Regions from separate parts of the Pseudarthrobacter sp. LT1 genome, predicted to be linked through region 4. Evidence: riboswitches for the same ligand, from Rfam matches in the RefSeq annotation. Region 4 holds a riboswitch; each other region holds the start of a gene.
What was found. Region 4 has a riboswitch for S-adenosylmethionine ahead of VIK36_RS13825 (aminotransferase class V-fold PLP-dependent enzyme). Riboswitches for the same ligand answer to the same signal wherever they lie in the genome.
Positions count from the first base shown of each region.

Region 1: it holds a riboswitch for S-adenosylmethionine, as region 4 does, so the genes downstream of both, VIK36_RS02950 (cobalamin-independent methionine synthase II family protein) here and VIK36_RS13825 (aminotransferase class V-fold PLP-dependent enzyme) in region 4, are expected to answer to the same signal.
Region 2: it holds a riboswitch for S-adenosylmethionine, as region 4 does, so the genes downstream of both, VIK36_RS07220 (bifunctional o-acetylhomoserine/o-acetylserine sulfhydrylase) here and VIK36_RS13825 (aminotransferase class V-fold PLP-dependent enzyme) in region 4, are expected to answer to the same signal.
Region 3: it holds a riboswitch for S-adenosylmethionine, as region 4 does, so the genes downstream of both, VIK36_RS19975 (DUF1737 domain-containing protein) here and VIK36_RS13825 (aminotransferase class V-fold PLP-dependent enzyme) in region 4, are expected to answer to the same signal.

Region 1 is NZ_CP141830.1:601,455-605,340, forward strand. Features, by position in the region: gene VIK36_RS02945 (uracil-DNA glycosylase) at 1-322, opposite strand, end outside; gene VIK36_RS02950 (cobalamin-independent methionine synthase II family protein) at 534-1,742, opposite strand; SAM riboswitch class I at 1,756-1,860, opposite strand; gene VIK36_RS02955 (M14 family zinc carboxypeptidase) at 2,079-3,143, shown strand; gene VIK36_RS02960 (adenylosuccinate synthase) at 3,379-3,886, shown strand, end outside.
Region 2 is NZ_CP141830.1:1,538,602-1,542,487, forward strand. Features, by position in the region: gene VIK36_RS07210 (HNH endonuclease signature motif containing protein) at 1-1,558, opposite strand, end outside; gene VIK36_RS07215 (VOC family protein) at 1,768-2,574, opposite strand; SAM riboswitch class IV at 2,569-2,683, shown strand; gene VIK36_RS07220 (bifunctional o-acetylhomoserine/o-acetylserine sulfhydrylase) at 2,728-3,886, shown strand, end outside.
Region 3 is NZ_CP141830.1:4,242,528-4,246,413, forward strand. Features, by position in the region: gene opgC (OpgC domain-containing protein) at 1-1,818, opposite strand, end outside; SAM riboswitch class IV at 1,988-2,103, shown strand; gene VIK36_RS19975 (DUF1737 domain-containing protein) at 2,117-2,392, shown strand; gene VIK36_RS19980 (rhodanese-like domain-containing protein) at 2,389-2,799, shown strand; gene VIK36_RS19985 (O-succinylhomoserine sulfhydrylase) at 2,800-3,886, shown strand, end outside.
Region 4 is NZ_CP141830.1:2,940,484-2,944,369, reverse strand. Features, by position in the region: gene VIK36_RS13830 (class I SAM-dependent methyltransferase) at 1-259, opposite strand, end outside; gene VIK36_RS13825 (aminotransferase class V-fold PLP-dependent enzyme) at 345-1,763, opposite strand; SAM riboswitch class IV at 1,800-1,913, opposite strand; gene hisN (histidinol-phosphatase) at 2,066-2,878, opposite strand; gene VIK36_RS13815 (ribosome small subunit-dependent GTPase A) at 2,923-3,886, opposite strand, start outside.

The DNA of each region.
Region 1 (3,886 bases), 2.3 Mb from region 4:
CGGGGACGTGCCACGGGTGGACGTTCCACGGCATCACGAACTCGGGGCGCAGGCCCAGCTTCCACTGCAGGCCAAGCATGCGGGTCGCGGCATCCTGGTCCCCGGCCGTGATGAACCCGGACGGGTCCGCCTCGCCAATGTTGGAGAACAGGCTGATGATGCGGCATTCCTCCACGTCGTGCATGGGATCCACGTAGGGGACCACGGTTCCGGGCTTGGTCTCCCGAAGGGAATCACACAGCTCGTTAACGGCAGCAACGCTGGGGTCGTAGCGGCGGCTCATGAGCTGTTCGTGGAATGTTTCGGGTGCCAGGGCTGTCATGAAGTGCTGGTTCTCCTGCGGGGATTGGCGTTGCTGCCGCCACGGAAATGGGCACGCGGGGGCGCGACACATCAGCGGCGGTTGATTGGGGTGGGCCGATTCCTGGTCGGCCTTACCCAGTTTAGCAAGCCCCGGGAAACGAAACGCCGGTCCCGTGCACCTGATTCAGCCAGGGCACGGAACCGGCGGGTTTTTGCTTCGCCTCCCGCAGCTACCAGAGGCGGCTGGTGGCCCGGCGGGCGCCCTCGCCGAGGGCCTCCAGCTTGGCGAAGGCGATCTGCGGGTGGACCCGGCCGCCCAGGCCGCAGTCGGTGGAGGCGATGACATTCTCGCGGCCCACGACGTCGGCAAAGCGGACAATGCGGTCTGCCACCAGGTCCGGGTGTTCCACCACGTTGGTGGCGTGCGAGACGACGCCCGGGATGATCACCTTGCCCTCGGGGAGCTTGGTGTCCTCCCATACCCGCCATTCGTGTTCGTGCCGGACGTTGGCCGCTTCGAAGGAGTATGCGCCGGCGTTGACCTGCAGCACCGAGCCGACGATGTCGGCGAACGGGATGTCCGTGGTGTGCGGGCCGTGCCAGGAACCCCAGCAGACGTGCAGCCGGATCTGTTCCTGGGGCAGGTCGCGGAGGGCCCAGTTGGTGGCCTCGACGCGCAGCTGGATGAACTTCAGGTAGTCCTCCAGGGATGGCTCGGGATTGATCTGGTCCCAGCTCTCGGCCAGGGACGGATCATCGAGCTGCACGGTGAGGCCGGCATCGATGATCGCCTTGTATTCCTCCCGCATGGCATCCGCGCACGCGTAGACGAGTTCCTCATCCGACGTGTAGTACTCGTTGGCCACGCGGGCGCAGGAGCCGGGGGAGAGGGACGCTACGAAGCCGTCCGACAACCCGGCGGCGGCGAGGCCGGTCTTCAGGTTCCTGATGTCCGACGCCACCAGGTCCTGGCCCGTGTAGGTCAGGGGTCCGGCGATCTTGGGCTGCGTGACGCTCTTGCGGTGGGACAGGATGCCCGAAGAGGGATCGTTGTAGGCCTCGTTGAACGCCTGCCGGTCCCGCCGGTCCGGGAAGGAAGTCAGGACGATGTTGCCGGGGGAAGAGCGGTGCACCTGCGCATCGGCCCAGCGGTCCACATTCGTCGGCTCCAGGCCGCCCAGCCGTGCGAAGGAGTAGTTCCACCAGGCACCGTAGTCCACGGAACTGGACATCGTGTGCCCGTATTCGCCGTCGTTGGGGATGTCGATGCCGAGGTCCTTCTGGCGCTGGACCACCTCCACCACGGAGGCCTCCAGGAGTTCCAGGAACTCAGGGGTGACGCCGTCGGTTTCCTTGGCGGCATTGGCCGCGATGAGTTCCGGGGTGCGGGGCAAGGATCCTGCGTGGGTGACGCGGATGTGGTCGGTGTTCAGGGACATGCTGGAATCTTCCTTTCCATCGGTCCTGGCAGTAGCACCTTCGGCCGGCAGGAAGCCTGCGGGGCCGTGGTTGCTGCGGCGTCATCGAGCCAGGTCTCTCGGCCGCTCCGGATGGTTCACTCTCACATAAATCCAGATGCCTGCCCCGGGGCAAGTCTGCTCCGCTTTATGTCGCGGCGGTCGCGTCTGAGGCTTCCCTGCCGAAAACAGCATGCTTACAGCTTTTGTTCAGGTTATTGACAGGTTTCGTTAAGCTTGGTTGGCTGAGGTCACATACCGCCGCCCGCGATGGAGCTGGCCGGCGCACCCCGATGCACTCGAAAGAGGTAACGCACTGTGAAGAAATCCCTGGCAAATTTCGGGACCCTTGCCGTCTCCGGCGCCCTGGCGCTGGCCGTCGTCGCAGGACCCGCCCCGCTGGCGCACGCGGTAGGCGAAGGCCCCAACTACGACGGCAACGGCCAGATCACCACGTCCAAGCTCGCCACGTACGAACAGATGGTTTCGTTCCTGAAGGACCAGGACGCCCGCCAGCCGGCAATGGAGCTGGAGGTCATCGGGCAGACGGTCAAGGGGCGCGACATCCACCTGGTCAAGTACATTTCGGACCCGGCCAAGCCCACCATCCTGTACCTGACCCAGCAGCATGGCAACGAGCAGCTCACCACCGAGGGCGCCATGGAGTTCATCAAGCACCTGGGGACCGGCAAATCCGCGGACATCCTCAAAGGTGTGAACATCCTGGTGGTGCCTATGCTCAATGCGGACGGCGCCATGGGCGACGTGAACTTCTCCCTGGACAATTACCTTGCCAAGGGGGACCGCCACCTCACCCGCTACAACGCCGAGGGCGTGGACCTGAACCGCGACCATGTGGCCAAGATCCAGCCGGAGACCCAGGCGCTGCACAACAACGTCATGCGCAAATACCGGATCGACTACATGATCGACCTGCACCACCAGGGCACCCGGGCGGAGCGTGACGGCAAGCTGGTATCCGGCTCCATCCTGTACCCCACCACCCCCAACGCCGACCCCGCCGTCGTCGAAAAATCCAAGCAGCTCGGCGCGGTGGTCTTCAACAACGTCGACTCCACCGGCTGGGGACACCTGGGCAAGTACCAGGGCGGCAGTGCCGAAACCATCAGCCGCAACGGCATCTCCGTGGAGTACGGCATCGCCACCCTGCTCTTCGAGATGCGCGGCATGTCGGACCACTACCTGGACGGCTATGCACTTGGGCAGCGCAGCAACGGCTACCTGATCAAGCAGACCGTCACCACGCTGACCTCCACGGCCGCGGCCATCGCGGACGGGTCCATTGCCGACGCCGACACCTCCTTCTGGAACACGCTCGCCGAACAGACGTCCCGGCCCGCCGGGGAGGCTGAGGACGAATAGACGGCACCGCCCGCCGCGGCCTTTTGGCAGAAAGGGCCGCGGCGGGCCACAAACAGTGGACAAAGTGCCCTATCGGCTAAACTTGGGTGGTAAGAGCCCCGGAACTCTTGCTTCGCTGCGCCGTGCTGCGGCTGTGCGAAGGCCGGTATGTTCGGGGCATTCTCATGAACGGCGCTGCATGGGCCCGCCACCTGGTGGCCGGCCCGGGCAGTCCGAACGAATGGGGGAGGATCCCATGCCAGCAATTGTGATCGTAGGAGCCCAGTGGGGCGACGAAGGAAAAGGCAAGGCTACCGACCTGCTGGGCGGCCGTGTTGACTACGTCGTCAAGCCCAACGGCGGCAACAACGCCGGGCACACCGTCGTCGTAGGCGGTGAAAAGTACGAACTCAAGCTGCTGCCGGCCGGCATTCTCAGCCCCAACGCTGTTCCCATCATCGGCAACGGCTGCGTGGTGAACCTTGAGGCCCTCTTCCAGGAAATCGACGGACTCCAGGCGCGCGGCGCCGACACCTCAAAACTGCGAGTCTCCGCCAACGCCCACCTGGTGGCCCCGTACCACCAGGTGCTGGACAAGGTGACCGAACGCTTCCTCGGCAGCCGCGCCATCGGCACCACCGGCCGCGGCATTGGCCCCGCCTACATGGACAAGGTGGCACGGCTGGGCATCCGCGTCCAGGACGTCTTCGACGAATCCATCCTCCGCCAGAAGGTGGAAGGCTCGCTGCGCCAGAAGAACGAAC
Region 2 (3,886 bases), 1.4 Mb from region 4:
CTTGCCACAACGGATCTTCGGATAGGTCCGGCCCGCGCCATGGTGGCGCCGTGACAAGCTGAGCAGTGCCGGTAAGCCGAGCAGTGTCCTTAAGCCGAGCAGCGTCATCAAGTCCAGCCCTGGATCCGCGCGGAGTTGGCGCCTCAGTTTGTCCCACGACAGCATCCACCGGCAGAAATCCTGGTGGCCAGTGCGTTGGGTCGGCATCCTGGTGGTCGGCGTTGTAGTGGCGTCCGGTGGGTGAGGTCCAGCCGGGCGCATTGTTTTCGGTTGCGGGGTCGGGTGTCCATTGGCTGTTGTGTTTGAGCCGGTGGTGCTTGGGGCAGAGCTGTGCCAGGTTGCTGACGTTGGTGGTGCCGCCGTGTTCCCAGGCGGTGAGGTGGTCGGTGTCGTTGTCGGGGGTGCGGTTGGTGCAGCCGGGGAAGGTGCATATGGTGTCGCGCAGCCTGATCCAGCGTTTGATGGCCTCGGTGAGCCGGTAGTTTTTGCGGCCGATTTCCAGTGCTGCCCCGTCCCTTGGGTCGACCAGGACCCGGTAGACGGAGTCCGCCCCGTCCGCGACGAGATTGCGGGCCATGGACGCCGGGATCGGCCCGAAACCATCCAACACTGCGGGTTCATCGGTCTGGCCGAGGAGGGAGAGTACGGGCACGGTGACCAGGACGTCGGCCCGCGGGGTAGGGACCTTCCCGATCTCTGTGGGTTTCCCGGTTTGTGTGGTGTGCCCGGCGCCGAGGAGGAGGCTGGCGGCGATGTCGGGGCGGAGTTGGGTGAGGGTGCGGGGTTCGTCCGGGCCTTGGAATCCGCGGGCGGTGGCGGTGGTCCGGTTCCAGATGGCGCACGCGGTGTCCCCTGGGAGGTAGAGGGAGATCCAGGCCATGCCATCCCGGTCGGGGGTGTATTCCATCCGCCGGTCAGCCACGCCCTTTGCATGGCGCTTCTCGATGGAGTCGGGGTGGTGGCGTTCCCGCCAGCTACGGACCTTGGCCCGGAACCGGGAGGGTACGAGGTCTCCGGGGGCCGCGCCGCGGGCGGGGTTCGGCGCAGCCGGGTCGAAGAAGTGCGCCACCAGAGACGCCACGCCCTCGGAGGTGAGGCCTTCGCTTTCGTCGGCAATGATGCGGGCGTGCTGCCAGGACATCGCGCCCGCGGCCAGGGCTTGGAACACCAGTGGCGTGGAACAGATCCGCCGTGACTGCTCCACCAACGCGCCCGCGGCCGCAGAACTGATGGTCAGGACTCCCGCGATCTCCTCCACCACCGACATGTCAGCGTACATGCGGTCCTGGATCGAGGCGTCCGGCGGCGTCATCGCCTGCTGGAACTCAACGGCCTCAGCGGCGTCCCATGCCTTCACCGCAGCGAGCTGCGCCTCCAGCCGCGCCGTAAGCTCCAGGCGTTCCAGCCGGAGCTCGTACCGCCGCTGCAGCACGTCAACACCGGAACCAATGCCGGCGCCGGCAGCCAGGGAAGTATCCTCGAAATCCAGCGCATCGAGGGCAGCAACAGAGGCATGAATACCCTCCAACGCCACCGCAACACCACCGCTGATTCCCATAGCAACATCATCCGAGCAGGCACTGACATTCGAAGTGTTGGCCGTTTTAGTTGACGCCGCCCGGGACTCCCGACCCGGCAGCCACTTAGAACGAATTCGGCCGCCATTGGGTGGTGACGCCGTTGTCACCACCCAATGGCGGCCGAAGCTTGCCTGGGCGCAACCCAGGAACCTCCCGGACAGGGCCGGAAAGGAGGGAGGGAGGAGCGTCAGATAGTGACGGCCCCGTTGGCGGTCTCAAAGGTGACCGAGAGGATGCCCGGCGTCCCGTGCGGGGCGACCCATTCGACCGCAACGTCCTCGAGCGGCTTCTCCACCGGCTCACCCAGCCACTCGGTGACGCGCGAGGCGGAACCGGCGATGGTCAGGCAGCTCATCTTGAGGTTGCTCTCGTACGCATTGGACGGGTGGAGCGATGGATCGCCCTCCCACTTGAGCATGTACGGGACCTGGGGATCGGCGATGAGGCCCAGGATGCCAATCTGCTTCCAGACCAGCTCGCGGCCGTCCGGGAATTTGCGGTTGCCGTTCACGGCGGCGCGGCCCAGGCGTTCCTCGAAGGGGGCGAGGTCGTCCACTTCGACGCACCAGCCCATCCACCCGCCACCGGCAGCGGAACGGGCACGCACTGCCTGCCCGAAGGGTGCCTTGTCCGATGCCGGGTGGTCCAGTACCTCGACAACTTCGAGGTACTTGTGCCCGGCGAGCGGAATGATCATATTTCGGGTTCCGAAGCGGGGGTGTACGCCACCCTTCACTGCCTCAACGCCGAGGGCAGTTGCAATACGTTCGGTAGTGGCCGCGAGGCCATCGTGTTCACAGGCGTAAGAGACGTGATCCATGCGCATGCGAACATCTTGGCACTTTGTGATCCGGCTCTCAGCTAAGGGTGCCCTTACTAGCATTTGTCGTGCCTGGCGCCCCGGGTACCGGAGCCAACAGGGGCGCCGGAAGACCATGTTCGTCACAATGCTGTCCACAGCGGCTGTCCGGTTCCTAGACTGGGCCCAGGTCATGAGTGCCAGCGACAAGCCCCGGCTCGCTGGCCGGCAACCCTCCATCCGCGGTGGGGTGCCCCGGGTGAGGACCTGGCTCTCCGGCAACAGCCGGGAGCAAGCGCGGCCCGTACTGCCGGTGAGCATGCCGGGCCCATGTCAAAGGAGATTTGGATGTCCAACGGATGGTCCTTCGAAACCCGCCAGATCCATGCAGGCCAAACGGCGGACAGCGCCACGGGTGCCCGCGCCCTGCCCATCTACCAGACCACGTCATTCGTGTTCCCCAGCGCTGAAAGCGCTGCCAACCGTTTTGCCCTGGCTGAACTTGCGCCCATCTACACCCGCATTGGCAACCCAACCCAGGACGCCGTCGAGCAACGGATTGCCAGCCTCGAAGGAGGCCTGGCCGCGCTGCTGCTGAGCTCCGGGCAGGCCGCGGAAACCTTCGCTGTCCTGAACATCGCCGAGGCAGGCGACCACATCGTGGCCAGCCCCAGCCTTTACGGCGGAACCTACAACCTGTTCGCCCACACGCTGAAGAAGTTCGGCATCTCGGTGACCTTCGTAGCCGATCCGGACAACCTGGACCAGTGGCGCGATGCCGTCCAGCCCAACACCAAGCTCTTCTTCGGTGAAGTGGTCTCCAACCCGCGCCAGGACGTCCTGGACATCGAGGGCATCTCCCAGGTGGCCCACCAGGCGGGCGTGCCCCTGATCGTGGACAACACCCTTTCAACCCCCTACCTGATCCGCCCGCTGGAGTGGGGAGCAGACATTGTGATCCACTCGGCCACCAAATACCTTGGCGGCCACGGCTCCGCCATCGCCGGTGTCATCGTCGATTCCGGCAAGTTCGATTTCGGCAAGGATCCGGAACGGTTCCCCGGCTTCAACACCCCGGACCCGACGTACAACGGCCTGGTCTACGCACGCGACCTCGGTGAAGGCGGCGCGCTCGGCGCCAACCTCTCCTACATCCTCAAAGCCCGGGTGCAGTTGCTGCGCGACCTGGGCTCGGCCGTCTCGCCCTTCAACGCGTTCCTGATTTCCCAGGGCCTGGAGACGTTGAGCCTGCGGGTGGAGCGCCACGTTGCGAACGCCACGGAAGTGGCGCGCTGGCTGGAGGCAAGGGACGACGTCGAATCCGTCGCCTACGCGGGGCTTCCCTCCAGCCCCTGGTACGAGCGTGGCCGCAAGTACGGACCCAAGGGGACGGGCGCCGTCGTGGCCTTCAACCTGGCCGGCGGGGCAGAGGCGGGCAAGCGCTTCGTCGACGCCCTGGAGCTGCATTCCCACGTGGCCAACATCGGCGACGTCCGCTCCCTGGTCA
Region 3 (3,886 bases), 1.3 Mb from region 4:
GATCAGCGGGCTGGCCAGCAGGAGCACCACGTACAGGCCCATGACGTTGAACTGCCAGGGACCGAACTGCAGCAGCACGATGGCCGGCAGCACCTGCGGCGGCACGGGGAACTGGAACAGCGATGACATGCCGGCATAGAGGTCGTAGGTCCGGCCGGCACCACCGTGTCCCGCCCCGCCGGTCCCCTGGTCCACGAACGTGGTCAGGGCCTCGGTGTGGAAGAACGGGAGCAGGGAAAGAAGGAAGACGCCGATCAGCACGGCCAGCGCAGTCACGTACAGCTTCCCGGCACGGCGGGATGTCAGGTCCACCACCCGGCCGAAGTCCTGCTTGGCTTTGGGCCCGTACACCATGCCGACCACCAGGCCGGAGAACAGCACGAAGAGCTCCGCGCCTGACACGAAGCCCACCGCCTCCTGGGTGAGCAGCTGGAACAGTGAGGCCATGCCCAGGTGATTGACCACCACAAAGACAATGGCCAGTCCGCGCAGCAGGTCCACCCGCGAATCCCTGGTGGAAGGGTCCTGGTAGCTCCAGGACGTGGCGGTGTTGATCCGGCGGGGAACCTGCCACAGGGCCACCAGGAGGATGATCATGGCGGCACCAACGGTCCAGGGGGCGGCGCCGGAAAGCGTGTTGGCCCGCACGAAGGTGCCTGTGGACGCCACATCCGTGACAGGTCCGGTGACCATCGGCGATGCCTTCAGCCTGTCCAGGGCGGCCTTGGCAATATCCGGGCTTCCCGTGAGCAGCCAGCTGATGCTTGCCACGCCGGTATCCCGCGTGCTGGTCCGTTCGTCCCACACCACGGCGGCCGTCCCGGCGAAAGCGGGTGACGTGGCAGTGGCCACCACCTGGTCCCACCAGCCCGTCTTGATGTCCGCCTCGGGTGCCCCACCGGACGCAGGGCTGTAGAAGGCCGAGGTCTGGAGGAGGAATGGCTTTTTGCGTCCCTCGGCGTAGGTGCCGTAGAAGTTTTCGCTGCCGGATGCCGTCAGCATCTCCTGGAGTTCACCGGGACGCGGCGTGGTGTTGACGGCGGCCCCGCCGGAAGTGTCGTCGTGATAGGCGGTCAGGCCCACCCAGTCCACGGCGTCATCGCCGGGGTAATAGGGAGCATAGGCGCTGTCGCTTCCGTTCCAGGCCCCGTCCCCATTCGTATCCAGGAGGGAGAACCCCTCGCTTCCCGGCTCCGGGGCATTCCGGTTCCGTTCAAAGGGGTAGTCCTTGCCCAGGTAGGGCGCCCACACCATGGCGGCCCGGCCGCCGTCGTACTTCTTGAAGGCTGCCGCCACGGCCTGGAAGGCCTGCCGGTACGTGGCCGGCTGCTGGCCCCATGCCACCCAGCCGGTATTCATATCGGGGGCGAACCGGACCAGCAGTTGGCCTTTGAACCCCGACGCCAGGTCGCGCACTTGTGCTGCGAACGCTTCCGCCTCGGCCGTGCCGAGCTGGTCCAGGGGCACCGACGGCTTCACCGTGAGCAGGGCGTGGGCGCCTTTGGCAGCAGTCTGCTGCAGGAAGCCGTCCATGTCGTTCCGCTCCGATTCGCGGTAGGGAATGGTGATGTCATGGCCGAAGACGGCAGGGCTGGCGCCCAGCCGGTCACTGAAGCCCGCAGCCGTATCCTCACCCCACTCGAGGACCGCCCCCAGCCAGGGCTTGCCCTTGTCCGGTGCAGCAGGCGCGGCGTGCGCCGGTCCGGCCGGGACCACCAGGGCCAGGAGGGCGATGATGGCCGCGGCGAAAAAGGCTGCGATGGAACGCGGACGGTTCCGCCGGATGGCGGCGTGGTGGTGCGATACGTGTGCCCGCATGCTGACAAGGACCCCCCGGTACTCATTGCTCTGGATACGGGGCGGCGCCCCCCGGTAAGAACTTTATCGGCCCGCGGGCATTACCCGTGCCGTGTCGCGGACGGCTCAATTACGGAACATGACGACGGCGGCGATGCGGCGGGGCGCGGCAGGTGTTACGTTTTTGGGGAGTAATGAGTACCGGTGCAAAGCCCTGACTTGCCGGTCGGCAACCCTCCCTTTCGCGGCGGGGTGCCTCAGGTGAATACTCGGCATATCGACCGATTCGAGCTGCAAGCGTGAAAGAAGGAGATCCGTCGTGTCCGACGCACCCGCCCCTGACGAAAAACTGTCCTACCGCCTGATTACCGGCGCGGACAACCGTGAATTCTGTGAGCGGATCTCCGCTGCACTCGCCGACGGCTATGTCCTGCACGGCAGCCCGGCGGCAACCTTCAACGGCACCACCGTCATCGTTGCGCAGGCAATCGTCCTTCCGGCCGCCATCGCCTCAGCTGATGCCGCCGTGGCGACCGCCGTGGACCAGCATGATGCCGAATTTGAGGGCGAGTTCGACGGCGAGGGTCACGCATGAGCTACGCCGGAGACCTGACGCCGCAGGAAGCCTGGGCCAAGCTGGAGCAGGGCGCCATCCTGGTGGACGTCCGCACCGAGGGCGAATGGGCCCACATCGGCATCCCGGACACCAAAGCCACGGACAACGATCCCCTGTTCATCCAGTGGACCTTTCCCGGCGGTATCCCCAACCCCGACTTCGTCAAGGACCTGCAGGAGCAGGCGCCGGAGGATCCCCACGCGGAACTGCTGTTCCTGTGCCGTTCCGGCCAGCGGTCCATCGCGGCCGCAACTGCCGCCACCCAGGCCGGCTTCACCGCGTACAGCGTGCTGGAGGGCTTCGAAGGCGAGCCCGACCGCTACGGCGAGCGGACCGTCAATGGCTGGAAGAACCGCGGCCTCCCCACCAACCTCGGAAAGAACTAAGTGGCCTTCAACCCAGACGCCCCCGGCTGGAACCCCGACACCCAGGCAGTCCGCGGAGGCCTGGACCGCTCCAACTTCCAGGAAACATCCGAGGCCATCTTCCTGAACTCCGGGTTCGTCTACGAATCAGCCGCGGCAGCTGAACGCGCCTTCACCGGCGAGGACGAGCGCTTTGTCTACTCCCGCTACGGCAACCCGTCCGTGGCCACCTTCCAGGAACGGCTCAGGCTGCTGGAAGGCGCCGAAGCATGCTTCGCGACGGCGTCGGGCATGTCCGCCGTGTTCACCGCGCTGGGTGCCCTGCTGGCTGCCGGTGACCGGGTGGTGGCCGCCCGGTCACTGTTCGGTTCGTGCTTTGTGATCCTGAATGAGATCCTGCCCCGTTGGGGCGTGGAAACGGTCTTCGTGGACGGGCCGGACCTGGACCAGTGGCGCGAAGCCCTGTCCAAGCCCACCACCGCCGTCTTCTTCGAGTCCCCGTCGAACCCCATGCAGGAGATCGTGGACATCGCAGCCGTCAGTGAACTGGCGCATGCGGCCGGGGCCACCGTGGTGGCGGACAACGTCTTTGCCACTCCCCTGCTGCAGCGCTGCGGGGACCTCGGCGCCGACGTGATCGTCTACTCCGGCACCAAGCACATCGACGGGCAGGGCAGGGTGATGGGTGGTGCCATCCTGGGCACCAAGGAATTCATCGACGGACCGGTGAAGCAGCTGATGCGGCACACCGGCCCCGCGCTTTCCGCTTTCAACGCCTGGGTTCTGACCAAGGGCCTGGAGACCATGGGCCTGCGCGTCAACCACTCCTCGGCGACCGCCCTTCGGCTGGCAGAATGGCTGGAGGAACAGCCGGCGGTGGGCTGGGTGAAGTACCCGCTCCTGAAGTCGCACCCGCAGTACGGGCTGGCGGCAAAGCAGATGAGTGCCGGTGGCACGGTCCTTACCTTCGAGCTCGCTCCTTCCGGCGGACGCACGGGCAAGGAAGCGGCGTTTGCGCTGCTGGACGGGCTGCGGATCATCGATATCTCCAACAACCTCGGTGATGCAAAGTCCCTGATCACGCACCCCGCCACCACTACCCACCGGG
Region 4 (3,886 bases):
GGGCCTTCAGCTGGGCGAGCATGTCCGCAGAGGGGTCGACGGCGGTGACGTTCAGCCCCATGGCCAGCAGCAACGCGGTGAACTTTCCCGTACCCGCGCCCACGTCCAGGGCGTCATGGGCTCCGGCCGGTACCAGCCACCGTGCAGATTCCGCAGGGTAGCCGGGCCGGACGCGCTGGTAGTGGCGGCCGCCGTCCTGGAAGCTCTGCCCGAGCTCCGTGCGCCGGCCGTGATCAAGCCTGGGGCCACCCCGAACCACGCGTGGCCTCCTTCTGGTGCTGCCTGCGGATGTCCTTCGAATTTACCGCATGCCCGGCATCAGCAGGCAGTCGCCGCCCCGCCGCTCAGTCGTCGAGGCAGGGGGCTGCGCCGGCCGTCCCGGGAGTGTTGGGCGCCCAGTGCGGGTAGGTGCGGAAATCGTTGGCGGGCACCCAGCGGCCCGCGTCCACCACGTAGTCCCATCCCAGTCCGTTGCTGCGCAGTGTCCGGATGCCGGTGAGGAGGCGTTCGGCGTCCTCCAGCCGCGAACCCACGCCGAAACTTGCCCGGAGGGAACCGGACGGCAGGCCCAGGCGCTTCAGCAGGGGGTGGGCGCAGAAGCGTCCGTCGCGCAGGCCCACCCCGTGCTCTGCGGAAAGGTAGGCGGCCACCAGCCCTGCGTCGTAGCCCTCGACCGAGAAGTTGACCACGCCGATGGTGTCCGTTTCCGGGTTGGTGTCCTTGAAGATCTGGTGGACGGTGACGCCGTCGATGTCCTGCAGGCCCTCCACCAGGAAAGACCTGATCGCTGACTCGTGGGCATGCCACCGGTCCTGGTCGAGTTCGGCGATGACCTGGGTGGCGCGGGCCAGGGTGGCGGCGCCGAGGACGTTCGGCGAGCCCCCCTCATGGCGGGCCGGCCCGGTGGCCCAGCTGACGCCGTCGAGCCGTGCTTCCTTGACCGCCCCGCCGCCGGCGAGGTGCGGGACGCCGGTGTCCAGCCAGTCGGGACGTCCCACCAGGACACCCGCGCCGAACGGCGCGTACAGCTTGTGGCCGGAAAAGGCGAGGTAGTCGACGCCGTCCGCGCTGATGTCCACCCGGCGGTGCGGAGCGAGCTGGGCCGCGTCCACCACGATCCGGGCACCGTGCTGGTGGGCCAGCGCGGCCAGGGCCCGGATGGGAAGAATCTCGCCGGTGACGTTGGAGGCGCCGGTGACCGCCAGCAGGCTGACTCCGCCCTGCTCCAGTTCGGTCCGGACGGCGTCCAGGGTGCCCGCCACCGTGTCGGCGGCAACGATGCTGCGGTGCGGAACCCCCTGCCACGGCAGGAGGTTGGCATGGTGTTCGATGTCCAGGTAGAGGACTTCGCCGTCATGCCGGCCGTTGGTGGCAGGCAGGCAGCCGGCCAGGAGGTTCAGCGAATCGGTGGTGTTGCGGGTGAAGATGACCGAATCGTCCGGCCGGCCGCCCACGAAGTCCCGGACAATGCTGCGTGCGTTCTCGTAAACGGACGTGCTGATCTGGGACGCGTAGCCGGCCCCCCGGTGGACGCTCGCGTAGTAGGGCAGGATCTCGTTCAGGTAGGCGGAGACCACGGAGAGCGCCGGAGCGGATGCGCCGTAGTCAAGGTTCGCGTACCGGATGTGGCCGCCGGAAATCAGCGGTGCCTGGATTTCGGCGCCCGTGACGGCAGCAAGGGGACGGCCGGCAACGGCGTGGCGATCGCCGGCAATGCGGCCTTCGGCAATGGCGGGTTGGGGGGAGACGGTGGCAGTTGTCACAGAGACCTCACTTGAATACAGGACTCCGGCATAGGGAATCCGCGCTTGCCGCATCCACTCCGGACCGGCCTGGTCGTCACCCGGGGCACCCCGCCGCGAATGGAGGGTTGCCGGCCAGCAAACCGGGGTTTTGCGCTGGCACTCGTGACCTGCATAAAAGCGTAGGACATGGGGCGGCCAGGATTGAAGCCGCGGCAATTGTTAAGGGCTTTATTACGCAATATCGAATAAACGACGCCGGACACCCCCGTCTGGAGGTGTCCTGCGTCGCAATGTTCGTTTAAGGGGGCAAATCGTGGCAGTTACAGCAGGTCGTCCAAATACGGGTTGAGGCGGTGCAGCACCTCTGAGTGCAGGATCGAGTTGGTGGCCAGCGCGTTCCCGCCGAACGGTCCGTCCTCGCCTTCGAGGGAGGTGAACCGGCCGCCCGCCTCAACGACGATCGGCACCAGCGCAGCCATGTCGTAGAGGTTGAGCTCCGGTTCGCAGGCGATGTCCACGGAGCCCTCTGCCACCATGCAGTACGACCAGAAATCACCGTAGGCCCGGGTCCGCCAGACGTCCTCGGTCAGCCCAAGGAATTCGTCGAGGTTTCCGCGTTCCTTCCAGCCGGTCAGGCTGGAGTAGGAGAGGGAGGCGTCGGAGAGGCTGGACACGTTCGAGACCCGCAGCCGGGTAGCAGCTGCCAGGGACCGGCCCATGTACGCGCCCATGCCCTTTGCCGCCCACCAGCGCTTGCCGAGGGCCGGGGCGCTGACCACGCCCACCACGGGCTCGCCTTCGTCCACCAGGGCGATCAGCGTGGCCCAGACCGGGACGCCCCGGACAAAGTTTTTCGTCCCGTCAATGGGATCGATGATCCAGCGCCGTGAACCGTGCCCGGTGCTGCCGAATTCCTCGCCCAGGACGGCATCGCGTGGCCGCGAGCGGGAGAGCTGGCCGCGGATGGCCTCCTCGGCTGCCTTGTCGGCGTCGGTGACGGGCGTCAGGTCCGGCTTGGTCTCAACGTGGAGGTCCAGGGCCTTGAAGCGGCCCATGGTCTGGTCATCCACGGAGTCGGCCAGGACATGGGCCAGGCGCAGGTCATCGTTGTAGCTCGAAGCGGGTTGGATCATGGTTACAAACTACCGTCTGCGGACGTTTCTGCCGGGAGAACGCGTCAGTTGACGCTGCCGAGCTCTTTGGTTTCCTGTGCTTCCATGCGGGGGTCAGCGCCGAGCAGCCGCCGGAGCGATGCCAGGCGTGCCGGGCCGGTGGGACCTGCGTGCCCGCCTGCCACCCAGTCGTCCAGGCCGCAGTTCACCGCGTTTACAGTGTGCTTGCAGCCGCGTTCACAGTTTTCGATGCCGGGGGAGAGGTCGGGAAAAGAGCGCAGGATCCGGTCCGGGTCCACGTGTGCCAGTCCGAAGGAACGGATGCCGGGGGTATCAATGATCCAGCTGCCGGCCGGCGCGTCTGCCAGGCGCAGGGCCAGGGCTGACGACGACGTGTGGCGGCCGCGCCCGGTGACCGCGTTTACTCCACCTGTGGCCCGCTCGGCACCGGTCAGCGCGTTCACCATGGTGGACTTGCCCACGCCGGAGTGCCCCAGCATTACGGTGACCTTGCCGTCGAGGTGGTCGCGCAGGGCGGCGACCGCAGCGCTGTCCAGCCTTGCCGAGAGGCCGTCGTCGGACCTTGCGTCGATCCCCGAGGCTCGAGCATCCGCAGTCCGGCTGATGATCACTGGGAAGTCCAGATGGGTGTAGTTGGACAGCAACTCCGCAGGATCCTTGACGTCGGCCTTGGTGACCAGCAGGATCGGCTCGATTCCGGCGTCGTAGGCAGCCACCAGGGCGCGATCGATGAACCCGGTTCGCGGCTCCGGGTTGGCGGCCGCCACCACAATCACCAGTTGGTCGGCGTTGGCCACGACGGCCCGCTCAACGGGGTCGGTGTCGTCGGCGCTGCGGCGCAGGAGGGTATGGCGGTCCTGGATCTTTACCAGTCGGGCAAGCGTGTCCGGGGCCCCGGACACGTCCCCCACGAGCGAGACGAAGTCGCCGGCCACCACGGGCGAGCGGCGCAGTTCGCGGGCGCGCGCTGCGATGACAACGCGCTCGTTGTCCGAGTCTTCGCCCACC